One region of the Sorangium sp. So ce321 genome, then DNA from elsewhere that is predicted to be linked to it. Evidence: riboswitches for the same ligand, from Rfam matches in the RefSeq annotation. Region 1 holds a riboswitch; each other region holds the start of a gene.
The links. A riboswitch is a leader RNA that binds a small molecule or an ion and turns the genes downstream of it on or off. The one in region 1 is predicted to bind cobalamin.

Region 1 (6,183 bases):
ATCGAGATCAGGTGGACGGGGAGGGGCTGTCCGCGCGCCTCGCTGCGCTGCGCGAGCCTCTCCTGGAACGCCGCCATCTGCGCCGACAGCCTCGGGCACGACACGGGGCAGCTCGCATAGAAGAAGTCGACGATCAGCGTCTGCCCGCGGAGCGACTCCCGCGTGACGGGGCCACCGTCCTGATCCTTCATGGAGAACGCCGGCATCTCGCCGAGCACGGGCGGCGAGGCGGGCGCCTCGCGCAACCGCGACAGCCCACCGAAAATGGCGAGCCCCGCGAGCGCAGACACGCAGAGCCAGATCTGCACCGGGCGGAGGCGCCGGCGGCGGACCGGCGCTTCGTCACCGGCCGAGGATGGCCCTGGAGGCGTGGAGCAGAGAACCTCGTGTGGCATGCGCGCGACATTACGTGTCGCGAGGCGTGGCGGGCAATGCGTCACGGTGTCGCATCCCGTCGAAGGGTGCAGCGTTATCCCGGCCTCGGGCGCGCACAGGGCCGCGCGGCGACCAGCGCGACATCGTGTCGCAGGGCCCTGGCGGCCGGCGGCGCTAGCCTGTCTCGCCATGATCCAGCGAGCGCGCGGCGCGTCTGCGAATGACCCGGCCCGTTCCCCTCACGGCGCGCGGGAGGTGCGCTCGCCATTGCATCTCCGGCCCCTGCGGAGCTCGCGCGGGCGCCGCGCGGCGGCGCTGGTCGTCGCCGTCACGGTCGTGGACCTCGGCGGCAGGGCCGAGTCGGCGGCGCCCAGCCCTGCCGCGGCCGAGCTCGTCGACTCGACCCCGGCGCCCGGCGAGAGGGCGCTCGAAGGGCGCCTGCTCGCGCCTTGTTGCTGGGATCAGACGCTCGACGTTCACGAATCGGAGGTGGCGCAGGAGCTCCGTCGCGAGATCCGCGTGCGCCTCCGTCGGGGAGAGGCCGTCGACGCCCTCGAGCAGGACCTCATCGCGCGTTATGGGGACCGCATCCGCGCGGCGCCTTCGTCGGGCGTCCTCGGCAAGGTCGCCCTGAGCATGATGCTCGGCATCGCGGTGAGCTTCCTCGGGGTCTTCGCCCTGCTGCGCTCGTGGAGGCGCAGCGCCGCGCAGCCAGCTCCGTCCCATGTGGCCATCGCAGCGCCTGTACGCGACGAGTATGACGAGCGCCTCGACGACGAGCTCCGGATGCGTGACGGGTGAGCACACCCGCGCTGGGCACCCATGGCGCGGTCGTTGCGCGCTGGGCATCCATGGCCGGTCGCCGCTCCGCTCCGCCAGCCCCGACCCCAACATCTCGCTTGACCTTCCCCGCGCGCCACAATATGTAGTGGCTCATGTTGGTGCCTCGGGCTTCGGCCCGGGGCTCAAAAGGGAACCCGGTGTGACTCCGGGGCTGCCCCGCAGCGGTAAGCGAGAACGATCTCCACGACGAGCACTGGCCCTCGGGCTGGGAAGCGGTGGACCGTAGGAAGCCGGCGAAAGCCGGAGCGCTCGCAAGCCCGAAGACCTGCCAACATCCAGCGTCGGGGAGACATCCCGCGCCGGTTTGACCTGGAAGCCTCGTGGGAGGGCGGTAGGTCCGAGCTGGCGCCGACTCTCGCGCTTGTCCCGGTTCCGACCCCCTCCCGCGTTGTCTTCCTTTCGCCCGCGGGGGCGAGCGGTCGGTCCGAAGGCGCTCTCCTGAAGAGCGCGCGCCCCGTGCGCATCGGCTGGCTTCTTCGCTCTCGCGGCATCGACGCGAGCGGTCCGGGACCGCTCCGAACGAAGCACGACGAGGAGGATTCCATGCTGAGCGATACGTTGATGAGGAGCAACGGCGCGGCGCCGTTGCGCGCGCTCCACGCGCCCCACACGAGCGCCCGCGGCGCCGAGGACACGCTCCCGCACACGACGATGCGGGTGACGAAGAGGAACGGATCGAGCGAGCCTGTCGACGTCAACAAGATCGTCCGGGCCGTGAGCCGCTCTTGCGCCGGCCTGTCCGACGTGGACGCGCTCCGCGTCGCGACAAAGACCATCAGCGGCCTCTACGACGGCGCGACGACGCGCGAGCTCGATCAGCTCTCCATCCAGACGGCGGCCTCGCTCATCGCCGATGAGCCCCAGTACGCGAAGCTCGCGGCGCGCCTGCTCGCCACCGTTATCGACAAGGAGGTCCGCAACCAGGAGATCCACGCCTTCTCGCAGTCCATCGCCGTCGGGCGGCGGCTCGGCCTCATCAACGAGCGGCTCCACGGCTTCGTGGCGCAGAACGCCCGCAAGCTGAACGACGCGATCGAGCCGGGGCGGGACCACGAGCTCGAGTACTTCGGCCTGCGGACCCTCTACGATCGCTACCTGCTCAAGCACCCCGAGACGCGCCTCGTCGTCGAGACACCGCAGCAGTTCTTCCTGCGCATCGCGTGCGCGCTGTCCGAGACGGCGGCGCAGGCCATCGAGCTCTACCGGCTCTTCTCGTCGCTCGACTACCTCCCGAGCTCGCCCACGATGTTCAACGCGGGCACGAGCCACGAGCAGCTCTCGAGCTGCTTTTTGCTCGACTCGCCGGAGGACCACCTCGAGACCATCTACCAGCGCTACACCGATGTAGCGATGCTCTCGAAGTTCTCGGGAGGCATCGGGCTCGCCTACCACCGCGTGCGGTCGCGCGGGTCGCTCATCGAGAGCACCAACGGGCACTCCAGCGGCATCGTGCCGTGGCTCAAGACGCTCGACGCGTCGGTGGCGGCCGTGAACCAGGGCGGCAAGCGCAAGGGCGCCTGCTGCGTCTACCTCGAGCCGTGGCACGCCGACGTCGAGGAGTTCCTCGCGCTGCGCGACAACACGGGCGACGAGGCCGCGCGCACGCACAACCTGAACCTCGCAAACTGGGTGCCGGACCTCTTCATGAAGCGGGTCGAGGCCGACGGCGAATGGAGCCTGTTCGATCCCAAGGACGTGCGCGATCTGCCCGATCTCTACGGAGACGAGTTCGAGCGCCGCTATGCCGAGGCCGAGGCGGCGGGCCTCGCCAGGAAGACGATGAAGGCGCGCGACCTCTACGCGCGGATGATGCGCACGCTCGCGCAGACGGGCAACGGCTGGATGACGTTCAAGGACAGGTCGAACCGCGCCTGCAACCAGACGGCGCTGCCAGGCCGGGTCGTCCACCTGTCGAACCTCTGCACCGAGATCCTGGAGGTGACCTCGAAGGAGGAGTCGGCCGTCTGCAACCTGGGCTCGATCAACCTCGCGCGCCACACGCTCGCGCGGGGAGACGGCGCGGCCGCGTTCGACTTCGAGAAGCTCGCGCGCACGGTGCGGACGGCGGTCCGCCAGCTCGACCGCGTCATCGACCTCAACTACTACCCCATCGCCTCGACGCGGCGATCCAACCTCCGCTGGCGGCCGGTCGGGCTCGGGCTCATGGGCCTGCAAGACGTGTTCTTCCAGCTGCGCCTGCCCTTCGACGCCCCGGCCGCGCGGGACCTCTCCAGGCGGATCTCGGAAGAGGTGTATTACCACGCGCTCTCGACGTCCGCGGATCTCGCGGCGGAGAAGGGGCGACATCCGGCGTTCGACGAGACGCGCGCCGCGCGCGGAGAGCTCCAGTTCGACGCGTGGGACGTCGTCCCCGAGGACACGGCGCGCTGGGAGGCGCTCCGCGCGCGCGTCCGGGCCGAGGGGCTCAGGAACTCGCTGCTCGTCGCCGTCGCGCCCACGGCGACCATCGCGTCGATCGCGGGCTGCTGCGAGTGCATCGAGCCGCAGGTGTCGAACCTCTTCAAGCGCGAGACGCTCTCCGGCGACTTCCTGCAGATGAACCGCTACCTTGTCGCGGAGCTCAAGCGGCTCGGCGCCTGGAACGATGCGGCGCGCGTCCGGCTCAAGCTCGCGGAGGGCTCGGTCCAGGGCATGGGCGAGCTGCCGGAGGAGCTCCGCGCCGTGTACCGGACCGCGTGGGAGATCCCGATGCGCTCGCTCATCGACATGGCCGCGGATCGCGGCGCCTTCATCGATCAGAGCCAGTCGCTGAACCTCTTCATCGAGAACCCCACCATCGGTCAGCTCTCGAGCATGTACTTCCACGCATGGAAGAAGGGGCTGAAGACGACCTACTACCTGCGATCGCGCCCCGCGACGCGCATCGCCAAGGCCACGGTGGACGCGGCGCCGGACCGAGCGCCCGGGGAGGAGGCCGAGCCGCGCCGCGAGGGCGGCCGGGCGCCCGCGCCGCCGGCGAAGGCGGCCGCGGACGTGGCGTGCGCGCTCGAGAACCCCGAGGCCTGCGAGGCGTGCCAGTGAGCCGCGTCAGCCGCCCCGCGCGCCTCCTGGATCCGGGCCAGTGCCTCACGCTGCGCCCGATGGCCTATCCGGCCTTCTTCGAGATGTACCGCGCCGCCATCAAGAACACGTGGACCGTGGAGGAGGTCGACTTCTCGACGGACGCGGGCGATCTGCGGAAGATGACCGGCGCGGAGCGGCACCTCGTGCAGCGCCTCGTCGCGTTCTTCGCCACGGGAGACTCCATCGTGGCGAACAACCTCGTGCTCAACCTGTACAGGCACATCAACGCACCGGAGGCGCGGATGTACCTGTCGCGGCAGCTCTATGAAGAGGCGCTGCACGTCCAGTTCTATCTGACGCTCCTCGACACGTACATCCCCGATCCGGAGGACCGCCACCGCGCCTTCGCGGCCGTCGAGAACATCCCCTCGATCCGGCAGAAGGCCGATTTCTGCATGCGGTGGCTCGATTCCGTCGAGTCGCTCGGGCGGCTCGAGTCGCGCGCCGAGCGGCGGCGGTTCCTCCTGAACCTCATCTGCTTCGCCGCCTGCGTCGAGGGGCTCTTCTTCTTCGGCGCGTTCGCGTACGTGTACTTCCTGCGCTCGCGCGGCCTGCTCCACGGGCTCGCGGCGGGGACGAGCTGGGTCTTCCGCGACGAGAGCGCGCACATGCGCTTCGCCTTCGAGGTCGTGAGCACGGCGCGGCGCGAGGAGCCCGAGCTCTTCGACGCCGGCCTCTCTCGGTCGATCCTCGACATGATGGATGAGGCGATCGACTGCGAGGCACGGTTCGCGGAGGATCTCCTCGGCGCCGGCGTCGCGGGCATGTCGGCGCCCGACGTGCGCCGCTACCTCGAGTTCTGCGCCGACCAGCGGCTCGTCACGCTCGGCATGCCGAAGCGCTACGGGGCGAAGAACCCGTTCTCCTTCATGGACCTGCAGGACGTCCAGGAGGTCACGAATTTCTTCGAGCGCCGCGTCTCGGCTTATCAGGTCGGCGTCTCCGGGGAGGTCGTCCTCGATGGGGTGTTCTGATGTCGAACGGCACAGAGCAGAATTCATACCCTGATCACGACCATCGACGCGGGGCCTGGCGGTGATGGGGGACCGCCCGAGCGAAGGGGGAAACCCGGCCCGCGCGAGGTGAGCTCACCATTGCGTCTCCGGCCCCTGCGGAGCTCGCGGGGGCGCCGTTGGAACAGGGCAATCAGTCGCTCGTGGACGTCTCCGAGGATGCGCGCACCCTGGTCGGATGGATGGCCGCCTGTGCGAGCTTGCGCTCGAGACGAGGGCCGAGGACGACGGTGAGGAGCCCCAGGAAGATCAGGGTCGCCGCGAAGATTCCGTCACTGCTCAAGCGCTCGTGCAGCAAGAGGGCCGAGAAGGCCATGCCGAACACGGGCACGAGCAACCCGAAGGGCGCGATGAGGTTCGCCGAATATCGCCGGAGCAAGCGTCCCCAGATGCCGAAGGCCAGGACGGTGGCGACGAGCCCCGTGTAGAGCACCGCGCCGAGCCCTGCCGCGCCCATGTGGGACACGGCGTTCACCTGCCCGTCCTCGAAGAGATACGAGAGCACGAGCAGCGGCAGCGGCGGAACCAGGCTCATCCATATCATGAGTCGGAACGGGTCGACCCCGCTGGTGCGCTTCAAGAAGATGTTGGTGACGGCCCAGGCGACCGCCGCTGCAAGAATGAGCGCGACACCCAGGGGGTCGACGTTTCCCTGACGCGTGAAGGCCAGAAGGACGATCCCGCCCAGCGCGATGGCCATGCCGCGCTTTTGCATGCGCGAGGGCGAATCGTGGAGCACGATGGACGAAAGCAGGATGGTGAACGGCACCTGCGACTGAATGGCCAGCGAGGACAGCCCGGCCGGCATCCCGACGTTCACGCCGAGGTAGAGCAGCGAGAATTTGACGACGCCCAGCACGAGCCCCAC
Region 2 (6,183 bases), 1.8 Mb from region 1:
CGGGCGCGCGGCGTGCGGAGCAGGGAGAGCGGGGGCGAGGGCACGGGCGGTCGGGCATGGAAGCCCAGGGGCCGCGCCTTCGCAACGGCGCGCGGCGGCTGCGGGCGAGCCGACGGCCGGCTGGCTCACGGCTGGCTCGTGGCTGGCTCGTGGCTGGCTCACGAAGGCGGTCGAGCGCCGCCGCCGCGCGCCGTGGTGCGTCACCGGCCGGAGAGGCGCACGCCCGGGAGGACCTTGCGGCGCTCGACGACCTCCTCGAGCGCGTCGGCGTCGATCAGGAGGTGCGCGCGCAGGCTGTCCTCGATCGCCGAGAACGCCTTGCCCTGGTACCGCACCTCGCCGCCGGGCCCGGCCGCGAGCCAGTAGTTGCCGCCGGGGGCGCCGCCCTCGAGGGGCGGAAGCGGGACGGCGAGGAGCGGCCCCGCGTTGCCGGGGAACGGATCGGGCGGGGTCGCGAAGCCGGGGAACGACGGCGCGGGCGCGGAGGGCTCGGGGGCGGCGGAGAACGCGAGCGACGCGCCGGGCTCGAAGCTCACCGAGAGGGCGCCCGCGCGCGCGTCGACGACGACGCCCGGGGTGCGCTCCTCGACGACGACCTCCTCGATGACCTTCCCCGAGACGAGCAGGAGCTTGTGGCTGCTCGTGATCTGCGAGCGCTCGGACGTGAGCTCGCGGCGCAGCGCGACCTCGTGCGAGAGGTAGAACTGGAGGTTCTTCACGTCCCTGTCGGTGAGGTCGTGCTGCACCCGGAGCTCGTGCGTGAACGGGACGAGGCGAGGGCCGCAGCCGGTCAGGGCGACGAGGAAAGCGACGGCCAGCGCGAGGAGGAACGCGGCGGGCGCCGGGCGCTTGTGCGCGAGATGGCGCTTGCGCGCGAGATGACGCTTGCGCGCGAGATGGCGCTTGCGCGCGAGATGACGCTTGCGCGCGAGATGACGCTTGCGCGCGGCACCAGGCCTGCGCGCGCGATGGCGCTTGCGCGCGGCACCAGGCCTGCGCGGACCGTGAGACGAGCAGATGCGGAGCAGCATGGGAGCCCTCGTGGAGGCGCCCCGGCGCGATGGCCGAGGGCGCACCTCTTCGCAACGACGGCCCCGAGCAGAGCTTACAGCGGGCGCTCGAGCGGCGCTCCGGCGCGCGCGGCTCACCGCCAGTACAGCGTCGCCCGCCCCATCGCCGTGAACGGCCACCCCGGCGAGTAGTGGATGCCGGTGACCGCGGCCGGCTCGTACGGCAGCCGCGACTCGCTCGCGAACTGGACCTCGCGCCACGTCGCGTCGAAGAGGTTCTGGACGTCCACGGCCACCTCGACGTCCTTCCACCGGAGCCCGGCGTTCGCGTCGACGACCGTGAACCCCTCGGCCGTCAGCGACTCGTCCTCGGTCGCGGGCCGCGCGCCGATCGCCTTGACCCGGAGCGCCGCGAACGGCGTGAGCGCGCCGAACGTCGGCCGGACGCCGATCCCCGCGGTCAGCGTCCGGGTCGGCGCGAGGGCCACCGCGCTCCCGTTGCCTGCGTTCGCCCGGAAGCGCGCGCGGGTGAAGGTCGCGTCGACGTCGGCGAAGAGCCAGCTCCCGAGCCGGTAGCGCCCGCCGATCTCCAGGCCGTAGCGCCGCGTCTGCCCCGACGGCTCGGTCGCGCCCGCGTCGCCGCTCCAGACGAGCTCCGAGTCGACATCGAGGAGGAACCCCGCCGCGCTCAGCGTCAGGCCGCGGAGCGGCGTGGCCCTCGCGCCGACCTCGTAGCCCGTCGCGGGGGTGATGAGCGTCGCCGCCCCCTCGCGCAGCACCACGCCCTGGGCGTCGTTCGAGTGGAAGCCCCGCCCGTAATGGGCGAAGAGGTCGAGCGCCGCGACGGGCGAGACGATCGCCGTGAGCTTCGGGAAGAGCTGCATCTGCCCCCGGAAGCCGCTCGACCTGTTCCCGGTCGCGCCCAGGTCCTCGCGCCGGTCGTCCACGTTGACGTCGATCCACTGCCCGCGCACCCCGGCCACGAAGCGGAGCCAGCGCCGGATCCGGGCGTCCTGCTCGACGTAGACGCCGATCTGGCCCTCGTCGACGTGGGCCGTGCCCCGCTCCTCGAGCCGCTCGCGCGCCTCGTCGTGGTGGAGTGACTTGTCGATCGCGTCGGCGCGGATCTGCGCGCCGAGCGACGTCGTGAGCTTCGCCCCGCGGTACTCGAGCTGCCTGCGGAGCCGGAGCTCGGCGCCTCCGACGACGCGATCGTCGTTCTGCTCGATCTGATCGCCGTGGACCGGGTCCTCGCTGAAGAACGTGAAGTTCGAGTACAGCGTGAAGCGGTAGCGGACGAGGTAGGCCAGCGCGCTCAGGTCGGCGTCCCGCCACGCGGTCGAGTACGCGAGGGACGCCATGTGCCGCTGGGTGGCCCCGCCCTCGGTCGGATCGACCGAGCCGAAGTGATCGATGCACGGCTGTCCGTAGGCGGACGGCGGCGGGTTCAGCTGGTCCTGCTCGCCCTCGCCGCACACGGCGCGCGCGGGGATCTGGCCGGAGCCGTGCCAGGTCGACCCGTAGGACATCCACGTCATCTGGATCTTCCCGGTGGGGCTCAGGTCGTGCGTCGCCCTCAGGTACACGTTGAAGCGCTTGAGCCGCTCCGGGCTGAGGAAGGGCCCGTCGTTCCGGTAGATCTCCGCCGCGGCGACCGCGCGCCACGCGTCGCCGAGATCCGGCGAGGCGACCACGAGGCCGCGGGCGATCCCGTGCTGCCCGAGGCTGAGCTGCGCGTGGCTCTCGTCGAGCTTCTCGGCGAAGCGGAAGTTCACGGCGCCCGCGGTGCCGAAGTCGCCGATGCTCGCGTAATAAGGCCCCTTGTAGCCGTCGAGCCCGGTAACGAGCTCCGGGATCACGAAGTAGAGATCGGTGAAGCCGTGCCCGTGGCCGTGGCTGACCATGTTGACGGGCACCCCGTCGACGAAGAAGGCGACGTCGGTCCCGTGGTCCGCGTCGAACCCGCGGAGGAAGTACTGGTTGGCCTTGCCGCCGCCGGCGTGCTGCACGGCGAAGAGCCCCGGGACCGCCTCGACGATGTCGCCCGGCCGGAGCCTCGGCCTGAGCTCGAGCTCGCGATGCCCGACGGAGACGCGCGAGGCGGCCTCGCTCGCCGGCTTCTCCGCCTGGATGGTGACCTCGATCGCGCCGCCGTCGGCGCTCGCCCCCGCGCCGCCGTCGGCGCTCGCCCCCGCGCCTTCCGCGAGCGCCTTCGCCCCGCCGTCCGCGGGCGCCCCCGGGGCGGCGGTCGGCGCCTCCGGCGCCTCGACCTCGGCGCGCGCGAGCCGCGCGACGGTCAGCGAGATCGATAGTGCGGCGAGCAGGTGGCGTGAGCGGCGGTGTCCGTGGCCCTTCGTGATCGTCTCGCGCGGCATGCGCGTCCTCCTCTTGCTGGCATCGCGCCGAGCGGATCGGGGCCGCTCGCGCCGAGCGGAGGGAAGGCAGTCCAGTGGCGGCGATGCCCTGGACCGACCTCTCGCCCCCACGGGCTACCGGGAGGCAGCGCGGGGGCGGGTCGGACTCCGGGACGCGCGCAGACGCTGCGACGGCACGGACCTCACCGCCTCCCTCGAGGCTCCCAGGTCGAACCGGCGCCAGATGTCTCCCCGTCGCCGGGCGCTGGCAGGTCTTCGGGCTTGCGAGCTCCTCGGCCGGGCCGACTTCCTACTGTCCACCGCTTCCCAGCCCTCTCGGGCCAGTGCTCGTCGTGGAGGTCGTTCTCGCTTACCGCTGCGGGGCAGCCCCGGATTCTCACCGGGTTCCCTATTGAGCCTGGGCAAGGGCCCAGGCACCAGCACGGCGCGCACCCTATGGCGGCGCTCGATCGCCTGTCAACAGTCGTCCTGTCGAGCCCGGTGACCGCGAGCGGCCGCCGCGAGATCACCGCCGAGCTGGGGCGCTCGCCCCCGGCGACGGCGGACTCACCGCGAGCCGGAGCGCCTGGCCTGCGCAGAACCCGCGCGTCGCCGGCGCGGAACCTGCGCGCAACCCGCGCGTCGCCGGCGCGCCGGCGTCGGCCGGACGTTCGACCTCTGGCGAGGATGGGCTCGCTCCTCCGTGGGTCGCGTGCTACACGGCCGCCGCCGTATATGCCGCGTAATGATCTCCGCAACATCGCCATCGTCGCCCACGTCGACCACGGGAAGACGACGCTCGTCGATCACATGCTCCGCCAGTCGGGCGCCTTCCGAGAGAACGAGGTTGTGGCCGAGCGGGTCATGGACTCGAACGACCTCGAGCGCGAGCGCGGCATCACCATCCTCGCGAAGAACACCAGCATCCGGTACCGCGGGGTCAAGATCAACATCGTGGACACGCCCGGCCACTCCGACTTCGGCGGCGAGGTCGAGCGCACGCTGATGATGGCCGACGGGGCGCTGCTCCTCGTCGACGCCGCCGAGGGCCCGCTGCCGCAGACGCGCTTCGTGCTCTCGAAGTGCCTCCAGCGCGGCTTCCCGGTCATCGTCGTCATCAACAAGATCGACCGCAGCGACGCGCGCGCCCACGAGGTGCTCTCCGAGGTGTTCGACCTCTTCTGCGACCTCGAGGCGAGCGACCCGCAGCAGGACTTCGCGACGCTCTACGCCGTGGCGAAGTTCGGCCAGGCGAAGCGCGAGCTCGAGCACGAGGCCACGGACCTCCAGCCGCTCTTCGAGACCATCCTCGATCGGGTCCCGGCGCCCTCGGGCGACCCGGACGGGCCGCTCCAGGTCATCGTCTGCAACACGACGCACGACGACTACGTGGGCCGGCTCGCGGTCGGCCGCGTGGTCCGCGGCACGGCCCGGTCCGGCGCCGACGTCGCGCTCCTCGGCGAGGACGGCCAGTCGCGCGGCTACGTGAAGATGCTCTACGCCTACGAGGGGCTGAAGCGGGTCGCGGTCGAGAGCGCCGTCGCGGGCGAGGTGGTCGCGATCGCGGGGCTCGATGGGGTCACAATCGGCGACACGATCGCGGATCCGGGGCAGCCCGAGGCGCTGCCGCGGATCGTCGTCGAGGAGCCGACGATCAAGATGAAGATCGGCGTCAATACGTCGACGTTCGCCGGCAAGAGCAAGCAGTCGAAGTACCTGACGAGCCGCCACCTGAAGGAGCGGCTCGAGCGCGAGGCGATGAAGAACCTCGCGATCCGGGTCGAGCCGACCGAGGTGCCGGACACCTTCGTGGTGCTCGGGCGCGGCGAGCTCCAGCTCGCGATCCTGGTCGAGACGATGCGGCGCGAGGGGTACGAGATGCAGCTCTCGAACCCCGAGGTGGTGACGCGCGAGATCAACGGCGAGGTGATGGAGCCGGTCGAGCTCGTGGTCGTGGACGTGCCGGACACCTACGTCGGCATCGTGACCGAGCGGCTCAGCGGCCGGCGCGGCCGGATGGTGAAGATGACGAACCCCGGCTTCGGGCGCGCCCGCCTCGAGTTCCGGGTGCCGTCGCGCGGGCTCATCGGCTTCCGCGGCGAGTTCCTGACGGCGACGCGCGGCACGGGCCTGCTCAACACGATGTTCGACGGCTGGGCGCCCTGGGGCGGCCCGATGATGCGCCGCCCGACCGGGGCCATCGTCTCCGACCGCGCTGGCGTGGCGACCCCGTACGCGCTGCACCACCTGCAGCCGCGCGGGATGTTCTTCATCGTCCCCGGCGTCGAGGTCTACGAGGGGATGATCATCGGCGAGCACAACCGGCCGAACGACACCGACGTCAACGTGATCAAGGAGAAGAAGCTCTCCAACGTGCGCAACCACGGCAAGGACGAGAACGTCCTCCTGGCCAGCCCGCGGCTGCTCACGATCGAGACGGCGATGGAGTGGATCGACGGCGACGAGCTCGTCGAGGTCACGCCCGACGCCGTGCGCGTCCGCAAGAAGGTGCTCGCGTGCAACCGCCGCGAGCGCCGCGAGGACGCGATCGAGCAGTCGCAGGCCGTGGAGTGAGCTGCGGGGCGCGCGCGGGCGCGCGCGGGATCGACGGGGCGCGCGCCCCTGCCCTGCCCGCCCCGGTGTAGTATCGCCGCATGAGAACGACGCTGGTCTCAGCGGGCCTGGCCTCGCTCGTCGCGCTCGCGGGGGCGAGCGCCTGCGGCGGGAACGTCGTCGTCGACGGGTCCCCCGGGAGCATCGAAGGTTCCGGGGGAGCGGGCGTCACGTCGAGCGCGAGCGCGGGCCTGCAGTCGTCGAGC
Region 3 (6,183 bases), 420 kb from region 1:
GACGTTATACAAGACGATTCGCCACCACGAGGTCCGCGGCCCGAGTTCGTGCCTGTTCGTGCCTGGTGGTTGCACGGGGCGCCTCGTCGAGTCGCCGAGACCGAAAGCCAGCTCACTGCGCCGCGGGGCATCTGCCGGGCTCGCGTGTCCCTCGCTCCAGCGGCGCATTCTGGGCTGCTCATTCTGGACTGCTCATTCCAGAATGCGCCGCTGGGCGGGCACAGGTAGGCTCGAGCGTCGAGCCAGCCCGCGCCGCGCGACCGACAGCGGCTCCTCGGGCCGGGCATGGAAGGCGCGAGCGGGCACGACATGGCGCCTTTCCCGGGGCACGGCGGACGCTTCCCCCCGGCGCGGCGCGCTGCTAGCCACGGTCCATGACCGCTCAAGAACAGCAGCCGGGGGCGCCTGCGCGCGGTACCCTCCAGTTCGTCGCCGTCGAGCGCACAGGCCACGTCGCCACCGTGACCATCCAGCGGCCCGACAAGCTCAACGCCCTGAACCCCGCCGTCCTCGGCGAGCTCACCGCGGCCTTCCACGAGCTCCTCGCGCCCGCCGAGGGCGGCGAGGTCCGCGCGGCGGTGCTGACCGGCGCCGGCAAGGCGTTCGTCGCCGGCGCCGATATCGCCGAGATGGCGGCCATGAACAGCATCGCCGCGAAGCGGTTCGCCGACGCCGGCCACCGCCTCGCCGACCTCATCGAGACCGCCCCGTTCCCCGTGATCGCCGCCGTCAACGGGTTCGCGCTCGGCGGCGGCTGCGAGCTCGCCCTCGCCTGCGACTTCATCTACGCCGCGGAGGGCGCCAGGCTCGGCCAGCCCGAGGTGAACCTGGGCGTCATCCCGGGGTTCGGCGGGACCCAGCGATTGCTGCGCCGGATCGGCGTCGGCCGCGCGCGCGAGCTCGTCTATTCAGGAGACATGATCTCCGCCGAACAGGCGCTCGCCATCGGGCTCGTCAACGCCGTCTTTCCGGCGGCCGAGCTCCTCGCGCGCGCCCGCGAGACAGCCCTCAAGATCGCCTCGCGCGGGCCGCTCGCCGTCGCCGCCGCAAAGCGCGTGATCCTGCGCGGCGAGAGCCTCGACCTCACCGCCGCCAACGAGCTGGAAGTCCAGGCGTTCGCCGCGCTCTTCGGTAGCGACGATCAGAAGCTCGGAATGAAAGCGTTCCTGGCAAAATCGAAGGCCGAGTTCACCGGGAAGTAACGAGCGGGCAACCAGAAGGCAAAAAAAGACCGCGTCTCATGCCGGAGGGGGGACCCGACATGAGCGCGGCAGGTGAACCGCGTCGGAACATTGAACGTCCACGCGGTGTGCAAGGAAAGACCGCATGCGCTCCGGGCTGGGGGGCTGCGCCGGCGCGCATGCGGTGAGCAGAGTGTGGCACCCGGAAGCGCGCTGTCGATCACAAAGTGCAAGGCCTGCGCGCCAGTGAGCGAATTGCTCACGGCGTGAAGGCAGCCAGGCGACGACGCGGCGCGCACACCCGCGATATCCTGGAATGCACATCCGAGCCGGGCATACTCATCCGCAGAGTACAGCGTTCGTGCGGAGCTCTTCGAGTTCTGTGAAAAGAGAACACCAGCGCTCGGGCGCTGCGCGCCGGGTACGGAACACCGACTTCCATAAGTAAAGGGCCCGACCGAACCAAGCACGCTGGTGCGAAGGCCGCGCCGCACCTTCCACCGAGCGCACGAGCGGCAGCGCAGGGCGCGCGCTCCGGCCAGGGCGCCGGAGCGAGCAGCGCCGTGGCGGGGAATGTGTGAAGGTGTGTAAAGAGCGTTTACTACGGAAGCAGAGGATAGAAACTGACCAACCCCTCTTGCCCTGTGCGTCTCGGTCAATTTCGTGGCCTCCACCATTGCATTGATTGCATTGGTAGGGAGGAGCTCACCCTGGCCCAGCCTGTCTGCCGGCAGGTGGAACATCCGGCGCGCGGCGCGCAGGAAAGCCTCGGGCCGCTCGCTCGCAGCAACGCCAGGGTGCGAGCAACACGGCGCACCTCCGACGAGGGGCTCGGACGGTGCGCGGCGGGCTGGACGGCGGGAGCTCGCGCGGCCGGCGTACCGGGCAGCGCGGCTCCGCCGTGAGCCGTGTCCGCCGTGAGCCGCATCCGCTGTGAGCCGCATCCGCTGTGAGCCGCATCCGCCGTGAGCCGTGTCCGCCGTGAGCCGTGTCCGCCGTGCCCCGCATCCGCCGTGAGCCGTGTCCGCTGTGCGCCGTGTCCGCCGTGCCCCGCATCCGCCGTGAGCCGCATCCGCCGTGCCCCGCATCCGCCGTGGGCCGCGTCGTCCGCCGCGAGCCGCACCTGCCGCGAAGAGGCGCGAGGGGAGCCCGAGGGGGCTCACCGGCGAGCCCGCGGCACGAGGCAGGCGCCTCCGCCGAGGCCGGGGCGCGACCTCCTTGACGCCGGGCGCGAAACGGGATTACCGAGCATCCATCTGACAATCCATTCCTCGGGTGCCCTCAGGGGCATAACAGGGAAGCCGGTGCGAAACCGGCGCGGTCCCGCCACCGTGAATGGGGAGCTGCATCCGAAGACCACTGGGCCTGCCCACGAGACCCGGGAAGGTGGACGCAGCGCCGGGAGCTAGAGCAGCTCCCTGAACCCATGAGCCGGGAGACCTACCCGAGCCCCACGAGGTGCAGCTTGCGCACGTCTTCGTGGCGTCCGGGTGCGGACTTCACCCGGATCGCCCAAACCGGTCTTCCCGGCCGCCCTGTGTTCCTCTCTGCCGTGTTCCTGGCCTCGCTGCTCGCGGCGCGGCCCGCGGCGGCGATGCACCTCGCGGAGGGCGTCCTGCCGCTCGGCTGGTGCGCGGTCTGGAACGCGCTCGCCCTGCCCTTCGTCGCGATCGCCCTCCACCTGCTCCGGCAGCGCACCGAGCGGGACGCCTTCTACAAGCCGTTCGTCGGCCTCGTCGCCGCCGCCGTCTTCGCGATCTCGTGCATGCCCGTGCCGGTGCCCACCGCAGGGACCTGCTCCCACCCGTGCGGCACCGGGCTCGCCGCGATCCTCATCGGCCCCTGGATGACCGTCCTCGTCACCGTCGTGGCGCTCCTCATCCAGGCCCTCTTCCTCGCGCACGGCGGGCTCACGACGCTCGGCGCCGACGTCGCGTCCATGGGCATCGCGGGCGCCTTCACCGGGTACCTCGTGTTCCGGCTCGCGCGGCGCTGCGGCGCGAACCTCTGGGTCGCAGGGTTCCTGGCCGGCGTGACGTCGGACTGGGCCACGTACGCGACAACGGCGCTCGAGCTCGCGCTCGGGCTCGCCGGCGAGGGCTCGGTGACGTCGATGTTCACGGGCGTCGCCGTCGCCTTCATCCCGACCCAGCTGCCGCTCGGCCTGCTCGAGGGCGCCATGACCGCCGGGGCGCTCGTCTTCCTGCGCGCCCGGCGGCCCGACATCCTGGACCGGCTCCAGGTCGTCCCGCTCGCCGCGGGGGCGTCGTGACGCCGCGGCCCGCGCCGCGCCGGCTCGCCGCGCTCGTACGGCCCGCACCGCGCGGGCTCGCCGCGCTCGCACGGCCCGCGCCGCGCCGGCTCGCCGCGCTGCCGCTCGCCGCGGCGCTCTGGCTCGCCGGGTGCGGCGGCGCTTCCTGGGACGGCGTCGACGAGGCCGTCGTCCGCCGCGTCGCCGAGGACGCCGGGCGCCACGACACGGGGCCGCTGTTCGCCGGGCTGGAGGGCGATCTCCTCCTCTTCGCGTTCCTCTGGGCAGGGCTCCTCGCCGGCTTCGTCATCGGCTACTACGCGCGCGTGCTCTTCGTGGAGCGCGCCGATCAGCCCGCCGGCAAGCCCGGCGGACAGGGCCTCCGTGCCGATTGACCCCCCGGCGCGGCTCCGCGAGCGCCTCCGCGACGTCGACCCCCGGCTGCGCCTCGGGGCCGCCGTGGCGGCGTGCTGCGTCGCCGCGGGCGCGCGCTCGCCCTGGACCCCGGCCGCGCTGCTCCTGCTCGCGTGCGCGGCCCTCCGGCTCCAGGGCATGACCGCCGGCGCGATCCTCCGCGCCTTCGCGCCCGCCGCGTGGATCGGCGGGGTCGCGGCGGCCCTCGCGCTCGCGCTCACCCCGGGGGAGCCGCTGCTCGCCGGCGCGGCGTTCCCGCTCGACGCCGTCACGCGCGAGGGGGCCCGCCGCGCCGCCACCCTCGGCGCGCGCGTCCTCGCGGCGGCCGCGGTGCTGCGGTGGCTCTCGCGCGCCGCCGCGCCCGCCGAGATCGAGGCCGCCCTCGCCGGCCTCGGCGCGCCCGCGGCCCTCGTCGAGCTGCTCGCGCTCGCGCGGCGCTTCGCCGGCGTGCTGCAGCGCGCGGCCGACAGCGCGTGGAGCGCCGCCGCGCTCCGCGGCGGGTTCTCGCGCCCGGGCGCCGCCGCGCGCTCGGCCGGCGCCGTCGCGGGCGTCGTGGTCCTGCGGACCCTGGAGCGCTCCGAGCACGCCGCCATCGCGATGCAGCTCCGCGGCTACCAGGGCAAGCTCCCCGTCGCCGACCGCCGGGCGAGCGCGCCCGCCGCCAACCTCGCCTTCGCCGCCGCCGCCCTCGCGGCGCTGACGCTCTGCGTGGCCGCCGGAGGCGCCGGGTGAGCGCGATCGCGCTGCGCGCGCTGGCTATCGCGCTGCGCGCGCCGGCGATCGGCTACCGCGGCGGCGAGCCCGTCCTCCGCGACGTGCGCCTCGACGTCGCCGAGGGCGAGTCCGTGGCGGTGCTCGGCGGCAACGGCGCCGGCAAGACAGCGCTGCTCCGGACGCTCGTCGGCCTCCTCCCCGCGCCCGGCGGCGGCGTCGAGATCGCCGGGCGGCGCGTCGGCTCGCCGTCGGACGCCGTCGCCGCGGGCGCCGCGCTCGTGCTCCAGGACCCGGACGACCAGCTGCTCGGCGCGACGCTCCTCGACGACGTCCTCTTCGGCCCGAGGAACCTCGGCCTGCCCGCGCCCGAGGCGCGGCGCCGCGCCGAGGCGGCGCTCTCGGCCGTGCAGATCGCGCACCTCGCCGACAGGGCGATCGAGGCGCTGAGCTTCGGCGAGCGCAAGCGCGCGTGCATCGCGGGGATGCTCGCGATGCAGCCGCGCGTGCTGCTCCTCGACGAGCCGACGGCCGGGCTCGACCCCGAGGGCGAGCTCGCCCTGTGCCGGACGCTGCGCGCGCTCACGGAGCAGCAGGGGACCACGCTGGTCACCGCGACCCACGCGGTGGATCTCGTGCCGCTCTTCGCCACGCGCGCGGTCCTGCTCGGCGACGGGCAGGTCCTCGCGGACGGTCCGCCGCGGGAGGTGTTCGCGCGAGGGGAGCTCCTCGCGCGGGCGCGGATGCGGCGGCCGTGGGTCGCGGAGCTCTGGACCCGGATGACCCCGGCGCACACGCGGGGCCTCGCAGGCCTCCCGCTCACCCTGGAGGAGGCGCTCGCATGCATGACGAAGGGCTCCTGCTGATCGGCCACGGCAGCCGCGACGCCGCGTCGAACGCCGAGTTCGAGGCGCTCGTGGCCGACTACCGCGCGGCGCGGCCCGAGGTCGTCGTGCAGCACGGCTACATCGAGCTCGCGACGCCGTACCTCGCCGACGCGCTCGCGATGCTCGCCGCGCGGGTGTCCCGGGTGGCGGTCGTGCCGCTCTTCCTCTTCTCGGCGGGGCACGTGAAGAACGACATCCCGATGGCGCTCGAGCAGGCCCGCGCGGCCCACCCGGGCGTGCGCTTCTCCGCGGCGCGGCACCTCGGCGTGCACCCGGCGCTCGCGGAGCTCGCGTTCGAGCGCGCCGCGTCCGTGCTGCCCGAAGAGCCGGCGGCGCGGGCCCGGACCGCGCTCGTCGTGGTCGGCCGCGGGGCCAGCGACCCGGACGCGAACGGCGATTTCTGCAAGATGGCGCGCCTCATCGGCGAGGGCCGGGGGCTCCAGCTCGTCGAGCCGACGTTCATCGGCATCACCCGGCCCTCGGTCGAGGAGACGCTGGAGCGCGTCGCGCGCCACCGGCCCGAGCGCGTCGTCGTCGTGCCCTACTTCCTTTTCGCCGGGCGGCTCATGACCAAGCTCGCCGAGCAGGTCGATCGCTTCTCGGCGACGTACCCGTGGATCCGCGCGTCGCTCGCGCCGCACCTCGGCCGGTCGAGCGCGCTCTCGGGGCTCATCGACGAGCGCGCGCGCCAGGCGCTCGCCGGCGAGGCGCCCCTCCCCTGCGACACGTGCATGTACCG

Region 2: another riboswitch for cobalamin. It lies ahead of WME89_RS07650 (TonB-dependent receptor); the one in region 1 lies ahead of WME89_RS00850 (ribonucleoside-diphosphate reductase subunit alpha).
Region 3: another riboswitch for cobalamin. It lies ahead of WME89_RS02515 (energy-coupling factor ABC transporter permease); the one in region 1 lies ahead of WME89_RS00850 (ribonucleoside-diphosphate reductase subunit alpha).

Annotation. Positions count from the first base shown of each region.
Region 1 covers NZ_CP150329.1:214,969-221,151, forward strand. Annotated here, with positions in the region: gene WME89_RS00840 (SCO family protein) at 1-395, opposite strand, end outside; gene WME89_RS00845 (cytochrome c-type biogenesis protein CcmH) at 643-1,176, shown strand; cobalamin riboswitch at 1,298-1,505, shown strand; gene WME89_RS00850 (ribonucleoside-diphosphate reductase subunit alpha) at 1,762-4,260, shown strand; gene WME89_RS00855 (ribonucleotide-diphosphate reductase subunit beta) at 4,320-5,276, shown strand; gene WME89_RS00860 (EamA family transporter) at 5,449-6,183, opposite strand, start outside.
Region 2 covers NZ_CP150329.1:1,972,247-1,978,429, reverse strand. Annotated here, with positions in the region: gene WME89_RS07660 (sensor histidine kinase) at 1-44, opposite strand, end outside; gene WME89_RS07655 (DNA-directed RNA polymerase) at 201-1,031, opposite strand; gene WME89_RS07650 (TonB-dependent receptor) at 1,145-3,385, opposite strand; cobalamin riboswitch at 3,615-3,821, opposite strand; gene typA (translational GTPase TypA) at 4,052-5,938, shown strand; gene WME89_RS07640 (hypothetical protein) at 6,019-6,183, shown strand, end outside.
Region 3 covers NZ_CP150329.1:631,156-637,338, reverse strand. Annotated here, with positions in the region: gene WME89_RS02520 (enoyl-CoA hydratase/isomerase family protein) at 375-1,202, shown strand; cobalamin riboswitch at 2,438-2,643, shown strand; gene WME89_RS02515 (energy-coupling factor ABC transporter permease) at 2,776-3,453, shown strand; gene WME89_RS02510 (hypothetical protein) at 3,450-3,827, shown strand; gene WME89_RS02505 (CbiQ family ECF transporter T component) at 3,817-4,578, shown strand; gene WME89_RS02500 (energy-coupling factor ABC transporter ATP-binding protein) at 4,575-5,423, shown strand; gene WME89_RS02495 (CbiX/SirB N-terminal domain-containing protein) at 5,399-6,183, shown strand, end outside.